Regions from separate parts of the Brachybacterium sp. GCM10030267 genome, predicted to be linked through region 1. Evidence: predicted binding sites of a transcription regulator. Region 1 holds the regulator's gene; the other holds the start of a gene.
The links. The regulator HrcA, encoded in region 1, represses chaperone genes, less so after heat shock. The targets are predictions, from matches to a motif close to TTNGCACTCGNNNNNNNCGAGTGCNAA.
Positions count from the first base shown of each region.

Region 1 (7,054 bases):
TCGCGGAGCTGGGCATGTACGGCGACGTCCAGGCCGATCGCAAGCACCACGGTGGCGCCGACCAGGCCGTCTACGCTCTCGACGCCGCGGAATCCGCGCACTGGGCCGAGGTGCTGGGCCGCGAGGTCCCTGCCGGTTCCCTCGGCGAGAACCTGCACGTCGGCGGCTTTGCCGTGGACGATCTCGAGCTCGGGGCGCGGGTCCGGGTCGGGACCGCTCTGCTGGAGGTGACCGCGCCGCGCACCCCGTGCGCGACGTTCGCCCGGTGGATCGGCCGGGATGATTTCCGCGCCATGTACCACGAGCGCGGCCGTACGGGCGTGTATTTTCGGGTGCTCAGGCCGGGCGCCATCAGGGCCGGCGACGCGATGGTCGTCGACGAGACCCCGGGCCACGGCATCACGGTCGCCGGCGTCTACCGCGGAGCGCGGGACCGGGACCAGGCCCGTCGCCTGGCGGACTGGTCACGCAGCTCCGGCATCGCGCTGCACCGTGAGCTGCAGCGGCGGGTGGAACGTCTGGCACCGGCCGCGGCATGACAGTCCTGGACACCGGCGCCGCCACGGCCGGGGCCCGCACCGCCCCGGCGCGCACTGCCACCTCCTCACCGCGCCCCGGGCGCGAGCTGTCGGTCTACATCCATGTGCCGTTCTGCGCCGTCCGCTGCGGCTACTGTGACTTCAACACGTACACGGCGACCGAGCTGGGCGGCGGCGGCTCGCAGGCGGAGTACCCCGCCAATGCCATGGCCGAGATGGATCTGACCCTCGCCGAGGACGCGGCCGCCGGGTACACCTACGACAGGGTCTCCACGGTGTTCTTCGGCGGCGGCACGCCGACACTGCTGCCGGCCGACGATCTCGTCGCGATGCTCGATCACCTCCGCGGCCTCATCTCGCTGGCCGAGGACGCCGAGGTGACCACCGAGGCCAACCCCGATTCCGTGACCCGGGAGTCCCTGGCCCGACTCGCCGAGGGCGGCATCACCCGCGTCTCCTTCGGGATGCAGTCCGCCGTGCGCTCGGTGCTGGCCACCCTGAACCGCACGCATGACCCCGAGCGCGTTCCGCAGGCGGTGGCCTGGGCCCGCGAAGCCGGGCTCGACGTCAGCCTGGATCTGATCTACGGCACGCCGGGGGAGACCCTCGCCGACGTCGAGACATCCGTGAAGGCCGCCCTGGCCTGCGACATCGACCATCTCTCCGCGTACTCGCTGATCATCGAGGGCAATACGGCGATGGCCCGTCAGCTGCGCCGCGGCGAGCTCCAGGCCCCGGATCCCGACGACATGGCCGACAAGTACGAGCTGGTCGACGACCTCGCCGTCGCGGCGGGGCTCGACTGGTACGAGGTCTCGAACTGGGCGCGCACCCCCGAGCAGCGCTCGCGGCACAACCTCGCCTATTGGCGGGGCGGCGACTGGTGGGGGATCGGCCCCGGCGCGCACCGTCATCGCGACGGGCTGCGCTCCTGGAACCTCAAGCATCCCAGCCGGTACGCGGCCACCCTGGCCGAGGGCTCCCTCCCGGTCGCCGACTCGGAGCAGGTGCCCGACGAGGACCGCGCCGTGGAGCGGATCATGCTCGAACTGCGGATCGCCGACGGGCTGGCCGTGGAGGCCGTTCCCGAGCAGACCAGGGCGATGCTCGCCGTCCACCGCGACCGGGGCCATCTCGAGCCCGAAGCGCTGACCGAGGGACGTGCCGTGCTGACTCGTCAGGGTCGTCTGCTCGCCGACGCGGTGATCCGCGACCTCGTGTCCTGAGCCGACGGTTGCAGCGCGCTGGCGCCGGGAACGACGCGATGCCGCTTTCGCGAGCACCGTGATGCCGGCGCCTGGAGTGACGTCATGCTGCTCGTTCTGCTGTGTGCGCCGCGTTCGTCGTAGCTGGTGACCACCGACGGGACGTGAATCGAGGGTGCCCGGTGTATAGGGCGGCAGATGCGATCCACGTCCCGCTGACGGTCACGGCCGGCCCGGTCCGCGGACCGGGCCGGGACGTCACTTCACCAGACGCAGGTTCACCGGGTAGTTCCACCATTCGCCCTGGTATGCCTTCACCGCGCCGATGATGGCGAAGATCGCCTGGACCACCTGGGGGATGAACAGCAGACCGAACAGGAACGACCCGATCCCCAGGGTGATGACCGTGATGATCGCGAAGGCGATCCCCAGGACGAAGGACGTGATCATGGCGGCGATCGTGCCGTTCAGCGCCTCGGCGCCGTTGTAGCGCACGAACCGGTTCCGATCCTTGAAGATCACGAACAGGACGATCTGCGCGACAAGGCCGCCGAAGAACGGGATCGCGAACTGCAGCAGGGCGGCGAGGTGGACCACGAGAGCCCACGTCCTGGCATCAGAATCCTGCATCGGCTGACCGCTCAGCGGGCCATCGTGCACGCCCTTGATTCCCGGGGGCGGCGTGTTGAGGTCGGCCGCTCCGGGCGCTCCGCCCTGAGCGCCGTGGCTCTGCTGCCCGTACTGACCCTGGGCACCGTACTGGTGCTGACCGCCGGGCTGACCCTGCGCGCCGTACGGGTTCTGCGGGCCGCTCTGGCCGGGGACACCGCCGGGGTAGCCACCCTGTCCGGCACCGGCACCGGCACCGGCGCCGGCACCGGAAGCCGGCGCGGCGTAGTGGGGCTGGCCATCTGCCGACGGCGGGACCTCATACGGATCCTGGGCAGCGGGTGAAGCGGGCACCCCGTACGGGTCCTGTGCGCCTGCCGGTCCGGAGGCCGAAGGGTCCTGGGCGGGCGGCACCGAGGCGGTTCCTCCGGGCGAGGTGGCCGCGGCCTGGGAGCCGGCGTCGTACGCGTACGGGTCGTGCGGGTGCAGGGCCGGATCCGAGGTGGGGCTGCCCACTTCCTCGTCGCCGGCGGGACCGCGAGGCGACGCCTCGGTCTGCCCGGCGCCGGCCTCGTCAGCGGCCGCGGACTGCGAGGCCTCGGCAGGGCCCGCGCCGGGCACGGACTGACCGGTCTCCTCGTGCGAGCTGCCGTCGGCCGGAGCGGGATCGGAGCCGGGTGCCGGAGTGGCGGGCTCGGTGCCGAACGGATCGTGTGGATGCGGAGTCTGGCTCATGATTCCCTCTTCGAGGACGGGCCGGCCCCTCGGGCCGGCGTCGGGCTGACACGACCAGCCTAACGAGCGCAGTGGCCCAGGTCTCCAGGGCGAACCGCCGGGTCCGGTGGGGGATTTCCCCCGCTGAATCAGCTGGGGTCGACCGTCACGAAGTCGATGAGCTCCTCGATGCGTCCGGACAGAGAGGGCTCGACATCTGCGTACGAGCGCACGGCCGCCAGGATCCGCTGCCAGCCCTGGCCGATGTCTGCCTTGTCCGCGTGGGGCCAGCCGAGCGCGGCGAGCGTGCCGACCTTGATGTCGGTGCCCTTGGGGATGTGGGGCCACGTCGTCAGGCCCACCCGAGCAGGTCGCACCGCCTGCCACACATCGACGTAGGGATGCCCGAGCACGGAGACGTTGCCCCGCGCACCGGGAAGCCTCATCACCTCGGCGGCGATCCGCGATTCCTTGGAGCCGGGCACCAGATGGTCCACGAGGATCCCGAGCCTGCGGCCGGCAGACGGCCCGAAGTCCTGGACCCGCTCGACGAGGTTGTCGGCGCCTTCGAGCTGCTCTACGACGATGCCCTCGATGCGCAGGTCATGGCCCCACACCTTCTGGATCAGCTCGGCGTCGTGGGTGCCCTCGACCCAGATCCGCGACGCGCGCGCGGTGCGGGCCTTCGCCCCCTCGACATAGACCGAGCCGCTCGCGGAGCGCTTGCGCACCGGGGCCTGGCTGCGCGGCGCGGGACGGGTGAGCACGACCGGCTTGCCGTCGATCATGAAGCCGGGGCCCAGCGGGAAGGTGCGGCGCTTGCCGCGGCCGTCCTCCAGCTCGACGATCAGCTCACCGGCGATCTTCTCGACGCGGGTGATGGCCCCGGTGAAGCCCGTCGAGGCCTCCTCGACGACGAGGTCGCGCTGCGCGGCGACCTCACGGGCCACGGGGCGGCGGCGATGATGAGCGGGCGGACCGGAGGAGAGCACGTCGGAGCCGTACCGGTCAGGGAAGCGATCGGATGCTGCAGGCACGCGCGACACCGTACACCGGTGGCGAACACCTCCCTGCGAGCCCCGCCGGGGACGCGTAGGATTGGCACTCGGCAACGGTAGGTGCCAGCCTCGCTCCCGGTGGTCCGTCGGCGTCCAGGAGCCCGTCGGCCCGCGAGCGGCTCGAGCACCGGCCGGAAGCCGACATCGAGATCGAGATCTCCGTACGCAGAGCAGGAGGTGAGGGACACGGACGCCCGGAAGCTGCAGATCCTCGGCGCGATCGTCGAGGACTACGTCTCCACGCGTGAGCCCGTGGGCTCCAAGTCCCTCCTGGAGCGGCACGAGCTCGAGGTCTCCGCCGCCACCGTGCGCAACGACATGTCGGTGCTGGAGGAGGAGGGGCTGATCCATCAGCCCCACACCTCGGCCGGCCGGGTTCCCACGGACAAGGGCTACCGCGCCTTCGTCGACCACGTGGCGACGGTCAAACCGCTCTCGGCCCCCGAGCGCCGGGCCATCCAGACCCTGCTCGAGGACGCCGGTGACGTCGAGGAGCTGCTCGGGCGCACGGTGCGGCTGATGGCTCAGCTCACCCAGCAGGTGGCGATGGTCCAGTACCCGGCGCGCCGCCAGGCCCGGATCCGTCATGTCGAGCTGGTCAAGGTCGCCGAGTCCCTGCTGCTGATCGTGCTGATCACCGAGTCCGGCCGCGTCGATCAGCGCACCGTCCCGGTGCTGGCCGCCCGGCCTGCCGAGTTCTACGTGGATCTGCGCGACCAGCTGAACCGCTACATCGCCGGCCGCGAGGTCACCGACCTCGAGCGGCCCGTGGCAGACCTGCTGGAGGTCACCCCGCACGCGGACAAGGCCTCCGTCGCGGAGGTGACCGAGGCGCTGTCGGCCCTCGCCGCCACCCGCGCCGAGGACCGCATCATGCTCGCCGGGACCGCCAACATCGCCCGCTCCGCCGAGGACTTCGCGCGGGATGTGGAGCCGTTGCTGGACGTGCTCGAGGAGCAGCTGGTGCTGCTGCGGCTGTTCACCGAGATGCACGCCTCGCCGGGGTCCGTCGAGGTGCGCATCGGCTCGGAGCTGGAGGACCAGGTCCTCCAGCAGGCGGCCGTGGTGGGCGCCGGGTACGGTGCCGGCTCGCACCTGGCGATCCTCGGCCCCAGTCGTATGGACTACGTCAGCGGGATCTCCACCGTCCAGGCCATCGCCCGGTACGTCTCCCGGTATCTCGAATGACCCGCGCGTGCGCGCACGCCTCGCACCGCGTTCCCGACCGCAAGCACCCATCGCCCCGCGCCCGCTCGCCGCACGCCGCGGCCCCCGGACGCCCCGACTCCCCGGTAAGGATCCTTCACCGTGAACGATGACTACTACGAGCTCCTCGGCGTCTCCCGCGACGCCTCCACCGAGGAGATCAAGAAGGCGTACCGGAAGCTCGCCCGCACCCTCCACCCGGACGTGAACCCCGATCCCGAGGCCTCCGAGCGGTTCAAGAAGGTCTCCCAGGCCTACGAGACGCTCTCGAACCCCGACAAGCGCCGCCAGTACGACATGGGCGGCGGCCCGGGCATGGGCGGCGGGTTCCCCGGCGGCGGTGGCGCCGGATTCGACTTCAACGACATCTTCGACATGTTCGCCGGCGCCGCCGGCATGCGCGGCCGCGGCCAGGGTCCGGTGCCCCGTCAGCGCCGCGGCGGCGATGTCCTGCGCCGGGTCAAGATCGACCTGCGCGACGTCGTCTTCGGCACCGAGGAGGAGGTCACCTTCCGCACCGCAGTGCGCTGTGAGCGCTGCGACGGCTCCTGCTGCGAGCCCGGCACCAGCCCCACCCGCTGCACCGCCTGCAACGGCAGCGGCCACGTCCAGCGCGTCGCCCAGTCGCTGCTGGGCCAGATGGTGACCATGGCACCGTGCCCGACCTGCGAGGGCCACGGCGACGTCATCGAGTCCCCGTGCACCGCCTGCTCGGGCCACGGACGCACGCCCGCTGAGCGCAGCGTGACCGTGCGCATCCCCTCCGGCGTCGAGAACGGCACCCGCATCCAGCTGCGCGGCGAGGGCGAGACCGGTGAGGCCGGCGGTCCTGCCGGCGACCTGTTCGTCGAGCTCGCGGTCAACGAGCACGAGATGTTCGAGCGCGACGGCGACGATCTCGTGGTGACCATGTCCGTGCCCATGACCTCTGCCGCCCTGGGCGCGACGATCCCGCTGGAGACCTTCGACGGCACCGAGGAGATCGACGTCAAGCCCGGGTCCCAGCCCGGCGAGGAGATCACCCTCAAGGGCCTCGGGGTGACTCCGCTGCGCCGTGAGCGCCGCGGCGACATCCGCGTCGTCCTGGACGTCTCCGTGCCGACCTCGCTGAGCGACGAGGAGCGGGAGCTGCTCGAGCAGTTCGCCGCGATGCGGGGAGACGAGAGCACCCGCCGCCGCGGCCACGGCCCCTTCGCCAAGCTCCGCGACCGCCTGCGCGAGTTCTGAGCCGGCGCCGACGGGAGAGGTGAGCGCCCATGCCGACGACCCCGCCCGGCTTCCTGGTCCTCGATGATGCCCTTGCCGCCGCCCGCGCGGGTGAGGCGCTCACGCTCGACGGCGACGAGGGCCGGCACGCGGCAAAGGTGGCCCGCATCGGCGTGGGCGAGCAGGTGCTGCTCACCGACGCCCCCGGCCGGCAGGTCCTCGCCGAGGTGACCGTCGCGCACAAGGACGCCCTGGAGCTGGAGCTGCTGGCCGATCCGACGCCGGCCGTGCAGCGGCTGCCCCTGCTCAGCCTCGTCCAGGCACTGGCCACCGGTGGCCGCGATGAGCAGGCGATCGAGTCCGCGACCGAGCTGGGCGCGGATCGGATCGTGCCGTGGATCGCGCAGCGCTCCGTCTCCGTCTGGCGCGGGGAGAAGCTGCGCAAAGGCAGGCAGCGCTGGGCCGGGACCGTGCGAGCGGCCGTGAAGCAGTGCCGCCGTGCGGGGATCCCCGCGGT
Region 1 covers NZ_JBHTCX010000012.1:419,369-426,422, reverse strand. The annotation lists gene ACFQS2_RS13020 (MOSC domain-containing protein) at 1-539, shown strand, start outside; gene hemW (radical SAM family heme chaperone HemW) at 536-1,765, shown strand; gene ACFQS2_RS13010 (DUF4870 domain-containing protein) at 2,003-3,088, opposite strand; gene ACFQS2_RS13005 (DUF3097 domain-containing protein) at 3,217-4,113, opposite strand; gene hrcA (heat-inducible transcriptional repressor HrcA) at 4,303-5,313, shown strand; gene dnaJ (molecular chaperone DnaJ) at 5,434-6,558, shown strand; gene ACFQS2_RS12990 (16S rRNA (uracil(1498)-N(3))-methyltransferase) at 6,588-7,054, shown strand, end outside.

Region 2 (7,054 bases), on a different contig from region 1:
AGTCCCCGACCGCGCTGCTCAGCCGGGGCGTCGCCGGCATGGCGGGACGCAGCTTCGTGGTGAACCTGCCCGGGTCGCGCGGGGGAGTGCGTGACGGGATCGCCGTGCTCGATCCGATCCTCGACCACCTGCTCGAACAGCGCGACGGTGGAGACCACGCATGAGCGGCGGTGATCGCCTCAGCGCGACCGGGAACCAGGTGCCGGACCCGACCCGTGGCGCGGCCCCGTTCGCGGGGGAGCCCGCCGCAGATCCGCACCGGCTGCGCGTCCCCGGAGGACCGCCGATGGGCGAGCCCGGCCAGCGAGTGCGCCTGGCCGAGATACGGGAGAGCGCGATCTCCGTGGCCCAGATGGCCGACGCCGTCAGTGATCCTCGCTGCGGCGCCGTCGTCACTTTCGACGGGGTGGTGCGCGATCACGATGGAGGTCGCGGAGTCCAACGCCTCGAATACACCGCACATCCGAGCGCCGGCGAGGTGATCGCCGAGGTCGCCCGGGAGATCGCCGAGCGCTACCCGGACGCCATGATCGCCGTCGCCCACCGCCACGGCCCGTTGGGCATCGGCGACTCGGCACTGACCTGCGCGGTCTCCGCCCCGCACCGCAAACAGGCCTTCGTCGCCTGCGACGACCTGGTCGACACCGTCAAGCAGCGCGTGCCGATCTGGAAGCATCAGATCTTCGAGGACGGCGGCACCGAATGGGTCGGAGCCCTCGGCTGACCCGTCGCCGTGCCGTTCACGACCACTCGCCATCGCCAGGAGGCCACCACGTGTCCCAGCCATCCGCGCCCGGGAGCAACCGGCGTCGTGACAACGAAAGTCCCCCGCACGAGCCTGTGCAGGAGGTGCTGCTGGCCCTCGGCGTCCGCCCGGAGACGGTGAGCCGGCTGCCCGAGCTGGACGCCCTGTGGCAGGAGATCCGGCGCGTCGGGCGGCAGTACCCGGATCTCTCGCTCGAGGAGGAGCCGCCGCCCGCCGCCGAGCGGCCGGGCGTCGGGACCTCCGCCGCGACGCCACCGGAGGTGCGGGCGCGTTTCGAGAACGACCTCGACCGCGCCTACCGGCTCGGCATGCCCCTCGCGCGCGAGACCCTCGCCGCGCTCGATGAGCACGAGATCCGCCCCGAGCTCGCCGGATACGACCGCGCCGCCCTCCAGGCCGGCCTCACCGATCTCGAGGACCTGTACGAATCCGGATCCTGGCGCGGCGCCGACGGAGCCACACTGCGCGGCTACGTCGACCGGGTGCAGGAGCGCCATCCCTGGCGCACCGCCGTGGCCCCGCCCCGCCGCGGCGAGGTCCCGCGCATCGTGGACGTGCTGCGCCGCGTGCCGCCGGCGACGCTGCGCCCGGTGACCAAGACCCGCAACCGGTTCGTGCTGGGAATCCTGGTCCGCATCGGGCTGTACATGATCCGCCGCAACCCCGGGCTCACCGACGTGACTGGCACCGCCGACAGCACCGGAACCCGCGGCTGATCCCGACCGGCCGCGCGAACCGGGCCGGCAGGCGGGCCGGGCCGGCTCAGGATTGGAGCCAGCATGTGCACAGCTGGCCCCTATATAGCGCTATCGGTGCACATGGTGGCTCCAATTCGCCCGCACCTGAGGTCGCCCCGCCCGACCGGCCGCTCCGTCCGCCCCTCTTCACCTGCCCGTCACCCGCGGTGGCTACCGTGCCTCCATGCGCATCCTCCACCTCAGCGACACCCACCTCTACGGCGACCCGGCCGCTCGCCACTACGACCGCATCGACACCACCGCCGCCCTGCACGGACTGCTCTCCCGCTGCCAGGGGCTGACCGGCATCGACGCAGTCGTCCACACCGGAGACGCCTCCGAGGACGGCACCCCGGCCAGCTACCGACTGCTGCACGAGATCCTCGATCCCTTCGCCGCCGCCCTGGGCGCTCCCCTCGTCGTGGCCATGGGCAACCACGACGTCTCCGTCGCGTACGGCGAGACCATCGCCCCGGGTGACCGGGGCGCGACCAGCCAGGATCGCGTCGTCCGCCTGGAGAACGGGGCCCGCATCGTGGTGCTGGATTCCAGCATCCCCGGCGCGGGGTACGGGCATCTGGAGGACGAGCAGCTCCAGTGGCTGCGCGGCGTCCTCGCCGAGCCCGCGCCGGGCGGCACCGTGCTCGGGATCCACCATCCGCCGCTGGTCGCCGCCACCACGCTGCTGCGGGGCCTGGACCTCGACGGCCTCGACCAGCTGGCGAGCGTGCTGGCGGGCTCCGACGTGCGGATCGTGCTCTCGGGCCACTACCACCACGAGATGACCGCTGCGATCGCGGGGATCCCCGTGCACGTGGTCCCGGGCATCACCAACGTGGTCGACCCGGTCACCGCCGGGGATCACGAGCAGTCGCTGGCACAGTCGGGGATGAGCATCGTCGAGCTGGGGGAGGCCCCGACGGACGCCCCGCGGGTGGTCACCTCTGTGTTCCCCAACGCCGGAGACACACTGTCCGACATGAGCGTGCCGGTCTACGACATGGGGCCGGAACAGGTCGCGGCGATCCTGGAGGCCGCCGGCCGGTGAGCCCGTCCGCGAGGCCCCTCCGGTGTCGCCCCGGAGAACCCGTCGGCGAGGCACCCGCCGTGCCCGGCCGACCCCGGTTTAGCACTCGCCTTGCACGAGTGCCAGCTCGGTCCTAGAGTTGGCGTCGTTGGCAGTCGAAGGCCGAGAGTGCCAGAGACTGTCAGTCAGGAATCTTCCCCGGTCGGCACCGCGACGACGACCGGGATCGAGGTCCCTGGAACCCCGAACTCACAGAGTCATCTCTTCATGAAGGAGTGAGCCGCCATGTCGGTCTCCATCAAGCCCCTCGAGGATCGCGTCGTCGTCAAGCCGCTCGAAGCCGAGCAGACCACCGCTTCCGGTCTGGTCATCCCGGACACCGCGAAGGAGAAGCCCCAGGAGGGCGAGGTCGTCGCCGTCGGCGCCGGTCGTTTCAACGACAAGGGCGAGCGCGTGCCCATGGACGTCAAGGAGGGCGACAAGGTCGTCTTCTCGAAGTACGGCGGCACGGAGCTGAAGTACGGCAACGAGGAGTACCTGGTCCTCGGCGCCCGTGACATCCTCGCCATCATCGACAACTGAGTGAACTGAGGCCTGGAAACTCATGGCAAAAGAGATCATCTACGACGAGGAAGCGCGTCGCGCCCTCGAGCGCGGTGTCGACAAGCTCGCCAACACCGTCAAGGTCACGCTCGGCCCCAAGGGCCGCAACGTGGTCCTGGACAAGAAGTGGGGCGCGCCCACCATCACCAATGACGGCGTGACCATCGCCCGTGAGATCGAGCTCGAGGATCCCTACGAGAACCTCGGCGCTCAGCTCACCAAGGAGGTCGCGACCAAGACCAACGACGTGGCCGGTGACGGCACCACCACCGCCACGGTCCTGGCCCAGGCGCTCGTGCACGAGGGCCTGCGCAACGTCGCCTCCGGCGCGGCTCCGGCCGCCCTGAAGCGCGGCATCGAGAAGGCCGCCGAGGCGCTCTCCGAGAAGCTCGGCGACATCGCCATCGAGGTCGAGGGCAAGGAGCAGATCGCGAACGTCGCATCGGTCTCCAGCCAGGACCGCGAGATCGGCGAGCTGCTCGCCGAGGCGTTCGACAAGGTCGGCAAGGACGGCGTCATCACGGTCGAGGAGTCCTCGACCACCGCGATGGAGCTGGACTTCACCGAGGGCATGCAGTTCGACAAGGGCTACATCTCCCCGCACTTCGTCACCGACGCGGATCGCCAGGAGACCGTCCTCGAGGATGCCCACGTCCTGCTCGTCCAGAGCAAGATCTCGGCGGTGGCGGATCTGCTGCCGCTGCTGGAGAAGATCGTCGAGGGCGGCAAGCCGCTGTTCATCATCGCGGAGGACGTCGACGGCGAGGCACTGTCCACGCTGGTCGTCAACAAGATCCGCGGCACCTTCAAGGGTGCGGCCGTCAAGGCTCCCGCGTTCGGCGATCGCCGCAAGGCGATGCTGCAGGACATCGCGGTGCTCACTGGTGCCCAGGTGGTCACCTCCGACCTCGGCCTGGACCTCAAGACCGTCGGCACCGAGGTGCTCGGTCAGGCCGGTCGCGTGGTCGTCACCAAGGACTCCACCACCATCGTGGGCGGCGCCGGTGACGAGCAGGCCGTGGCCGATCGTGTCGGGCAGATCCGCTCCGAGATCGAGAACACCGACTCCGACTGGGATCGCGAGAAGCTCCAGGAGCGCCTCGCGAAGCTCGCCGGTGGCGTGTCCGTGATCAAGGTCGGCGCTCACACCGAGGTCGAGCTCAAGGAGAAGAAGATGCGCATCGAGGACGCGGTCTCCGCGACTCGTGCGGCCATCGAGCAGGGCATCGTGGCCGGTGGCGGCAGCGCCATCGTCCAGGCCGCTGCGGCTCTCGAGAGCGACCTCGGCCTGACCGGCGACGAGGCTGTCGGTGCGCGCGCCGTCACCCGCGCGGTGGTCGAGCCGCTGCGCTGGATCGCCGAGAACGCCGGCTTCGAGGGCTACGTCGTCGTCGAGCGGGTCAAGGAGGCTCAGGTCGGACACGGCCTGAACGCCGCGACGGGCGAGTACGTCGACCTCGTGGCCGCGGGCATCATCGACCCGGTCAAGGTCACCCGCTCGGCGCTGCGCAACGCGGCGTCCATCGCGGGCATGGTCCTGACCACCGAGACGCTCGTCATCGAGAAGCAGGACGACGAGGACGAGTGATCCAGGACTGACCTGACGGTCATCCACTCGGCCGACGGGCGGGCAGAACGGGGACACCCCGGGCTGCCCGCCCGTTCTCGTCCCCCGGGCAGCATCCTCGAACCGGCGGGGCCGGATCAGCAGGCCGGACCAGCACCGATACGTGCTCCGAAGCGGCTCCGGCAGGCCTAAGATGAGCAAGCCACAGACGACCCGCCCCCGGAGGAGAAGTGATGACCCGCAGCTCCGAGGACGTCGCGCGGGCGGCGGACGACGACCGCCCGACCCGTACCTACGGGCCTCCGGCCGCCGTCGTGATCGGCACGCTGGTGGCGGGCTTCGTGTTCGTCGTGGTCCTCGAGTTCCTCGTGATCATCAGCTTCGTCGGCCAGCGGCTGTGGAACGACCCCCAGATGATGCGCGATCCGGTGTTCACCGCGCCCTTGCTGCTGTGGGTGCTGATCGCGGCCACGGCGGCCGTCGGCTGCCTGCGCGTGCTGACCGCCTGGCTGCAGATCGATGCCGAGGGGTTCCAGCTGCGCGGCCTGGGTCGCCGCACCCGGCAGGCCCGGTGGGACGAGGTGGGCCAGGTGATCGCGGTGCGCGACATCGAGCGCGGACTCGGGCCCACCGAGATGCTGGACGCCTCCGAGACCGCCTACGACGGCGTGTACGTCCTGGACCCCGAGGGCCGGCGGATCCTCGCCGTCTCCAGCCGCTTCTTCGGCCCCCGAGCCCAGGAGATGACGCTGCGCCGCGCCCAGGAGGCGGGCGTCCACGTCGACCACATCGAGGCGATCACCACCGCTGAGCTGCGCCGGCAGGTGCCGCAGGCCATGCGATTCAGCGACCGTCACCCCAACCTGATCCTGGTTCTGCTGATGCTCATCTACGTCTTCCACAACGTGCTGACCTTCGCCGTGTGGGGACTGTGAGCGGCGGGTCGGCCGCCGACGGTGCGAGGGCCGACGTGACGGGACGAGACGACGGCGGCCGGGGTCGGCAGCTGCTGCACCGGCCAGACCAGCCGGGGCGCGCCGCTCGGCGACGCGCCCGTGCCAGGCCGGCGCCCCTGCCTCAGCGGGACGGACTGGACGCCGTGCGGTGGCAGGTACCGCGGGATGCGGTCGAGACTCCCGCGCTGGAGGCCCTGCGGGAGCGGTACCCGGCACTGACCGATGAGGAGGCGACGCCTCTGGCGGAGCGATTCGCACGGGGCGACATCGTCGACGCCGACGGACGTCCCTGGGTCGCCGCGGATCTTGTCGGCCCCGGGGACGAGCTGTGGTTCCACCGTGAGCTGCGCACCGAGGACGTGCCCGAGATCGAACTCGACATCCTCCATCGCGACGAACATTTACTGGTGCTGGACAAGCCCCACGGTATGGCGACCATGCCGCGGGGCACCCACATCCTCGCCAGCGCGCTCGTGCGGCTGCGCCGTCTCACCGGGCTGACCACGCTGACGCCGCTGCACCGCCTGGACCGGCCCACGGCCGGGGTCCTTGCCTTCGGGATCCGGCCCGAGGAGCGGTCCGCGTACCAGCAGCTGTTCGCACGCGGCGAGGCGGACAAGGAATACCTGGCGCGCGTGCGCATCTCCCGCTCGGGCCCGCCCGGCGAGCGAATCGCTGAGCTGACCGGTCCGGCTGGTCCGGCTGGTCCGGCCGGTGAGGGTGCCGCCCGCCCGGGGCATCGAGCGATCCTCCGCGACCGGCTGGAGAAGCCGCGGGGAGAGCTGCGCGCCCGGACGGTCGACGGGGCACCGAACGCGGAGACCGAGCTCGAGGTCATCGCCGTCGAACCCGACGACGTCCTCCTGCTGCGACTCCGGCCGCGCACCGGGCGCACCCACCAGCTGCGGGCCCAGCTCGCCGCGCGCGGCGCCCCGATCCTCGGCGACACCCTCTACAGCACGAACCCCGACGGCGGGGACGCTCCGGCGCGGAATCACCATGTCGAGGAGCCGACCCGGCAGCCGCTGCAGCTGCTCGCCCGCACGCTGGCCTTCACCGACCCGGTCACGGGCGAGGACCGGAGCTGGACGAGCCGGCAGGAGCTCGGCGGTCCCGGGTGAGCTGGACTCGCCGTGCCACCGCCTACGCTGGGGCGGTGCAACCCCCCAGCCCCCGGCGCACCCGCGGCGGTGCCGTCCTCGTCGGCCCCAGCCTGCGTGCCCGCTACGTGCCGGGCGCGCTGATCGGGCTGCCGCTGGTCTCCGTGCTGCTGGCACCGTTCGCCGGGGCCGCGCTGCAGCAGTGGCGTCGCGCGCAGCTCACCGATGGTCATGACTCGGCGCTGGCGGATCTCCTGGCACCTGCGTGGGTCCAGTTGCTGCTCGGCGCCGTGCTGCT
Region 2 covers NZ_JBHTCX010000010.1:46,947-54,000, reverse strand. The annotation lists gene ACFQS2_RS08495 (molybdenum cofactor biosynthesis protein B) at 1-164, shown strand, start outside; gene ACFQS2_RS08490 (molybdenum cofactor biosynthesis protein MoaE) at 161-724, shown strand; gene ACFQS2_RS08485 (hypothetical protein) at 775-1,482, shown strand; gene ACFQS2_RS08480 (metallophosphoesterase family protein) at 1,688-2,551, shown strand; gene groES (co-chaperone GroES) at 2,816-3,112, shown strand; gene groL (chaperonin GroEL) at 3,135-4,721, shown strand; gene ACFQS2_RS08465 (hypothetical protein) at 4,934-5,635, shown strand; gene ACFQS2_RS08460 (pseudouridine synthase) at 5,800-6,777, shown strand; gene ACFQS2_RS08455 (hypothetical protein) at 6,813-7,054, shown strand, end outside.
Region 2: the regulator HrcA is predicted to act here: its motif matches at 2,630-2,656, upstream of groES (co-chaperone GroES).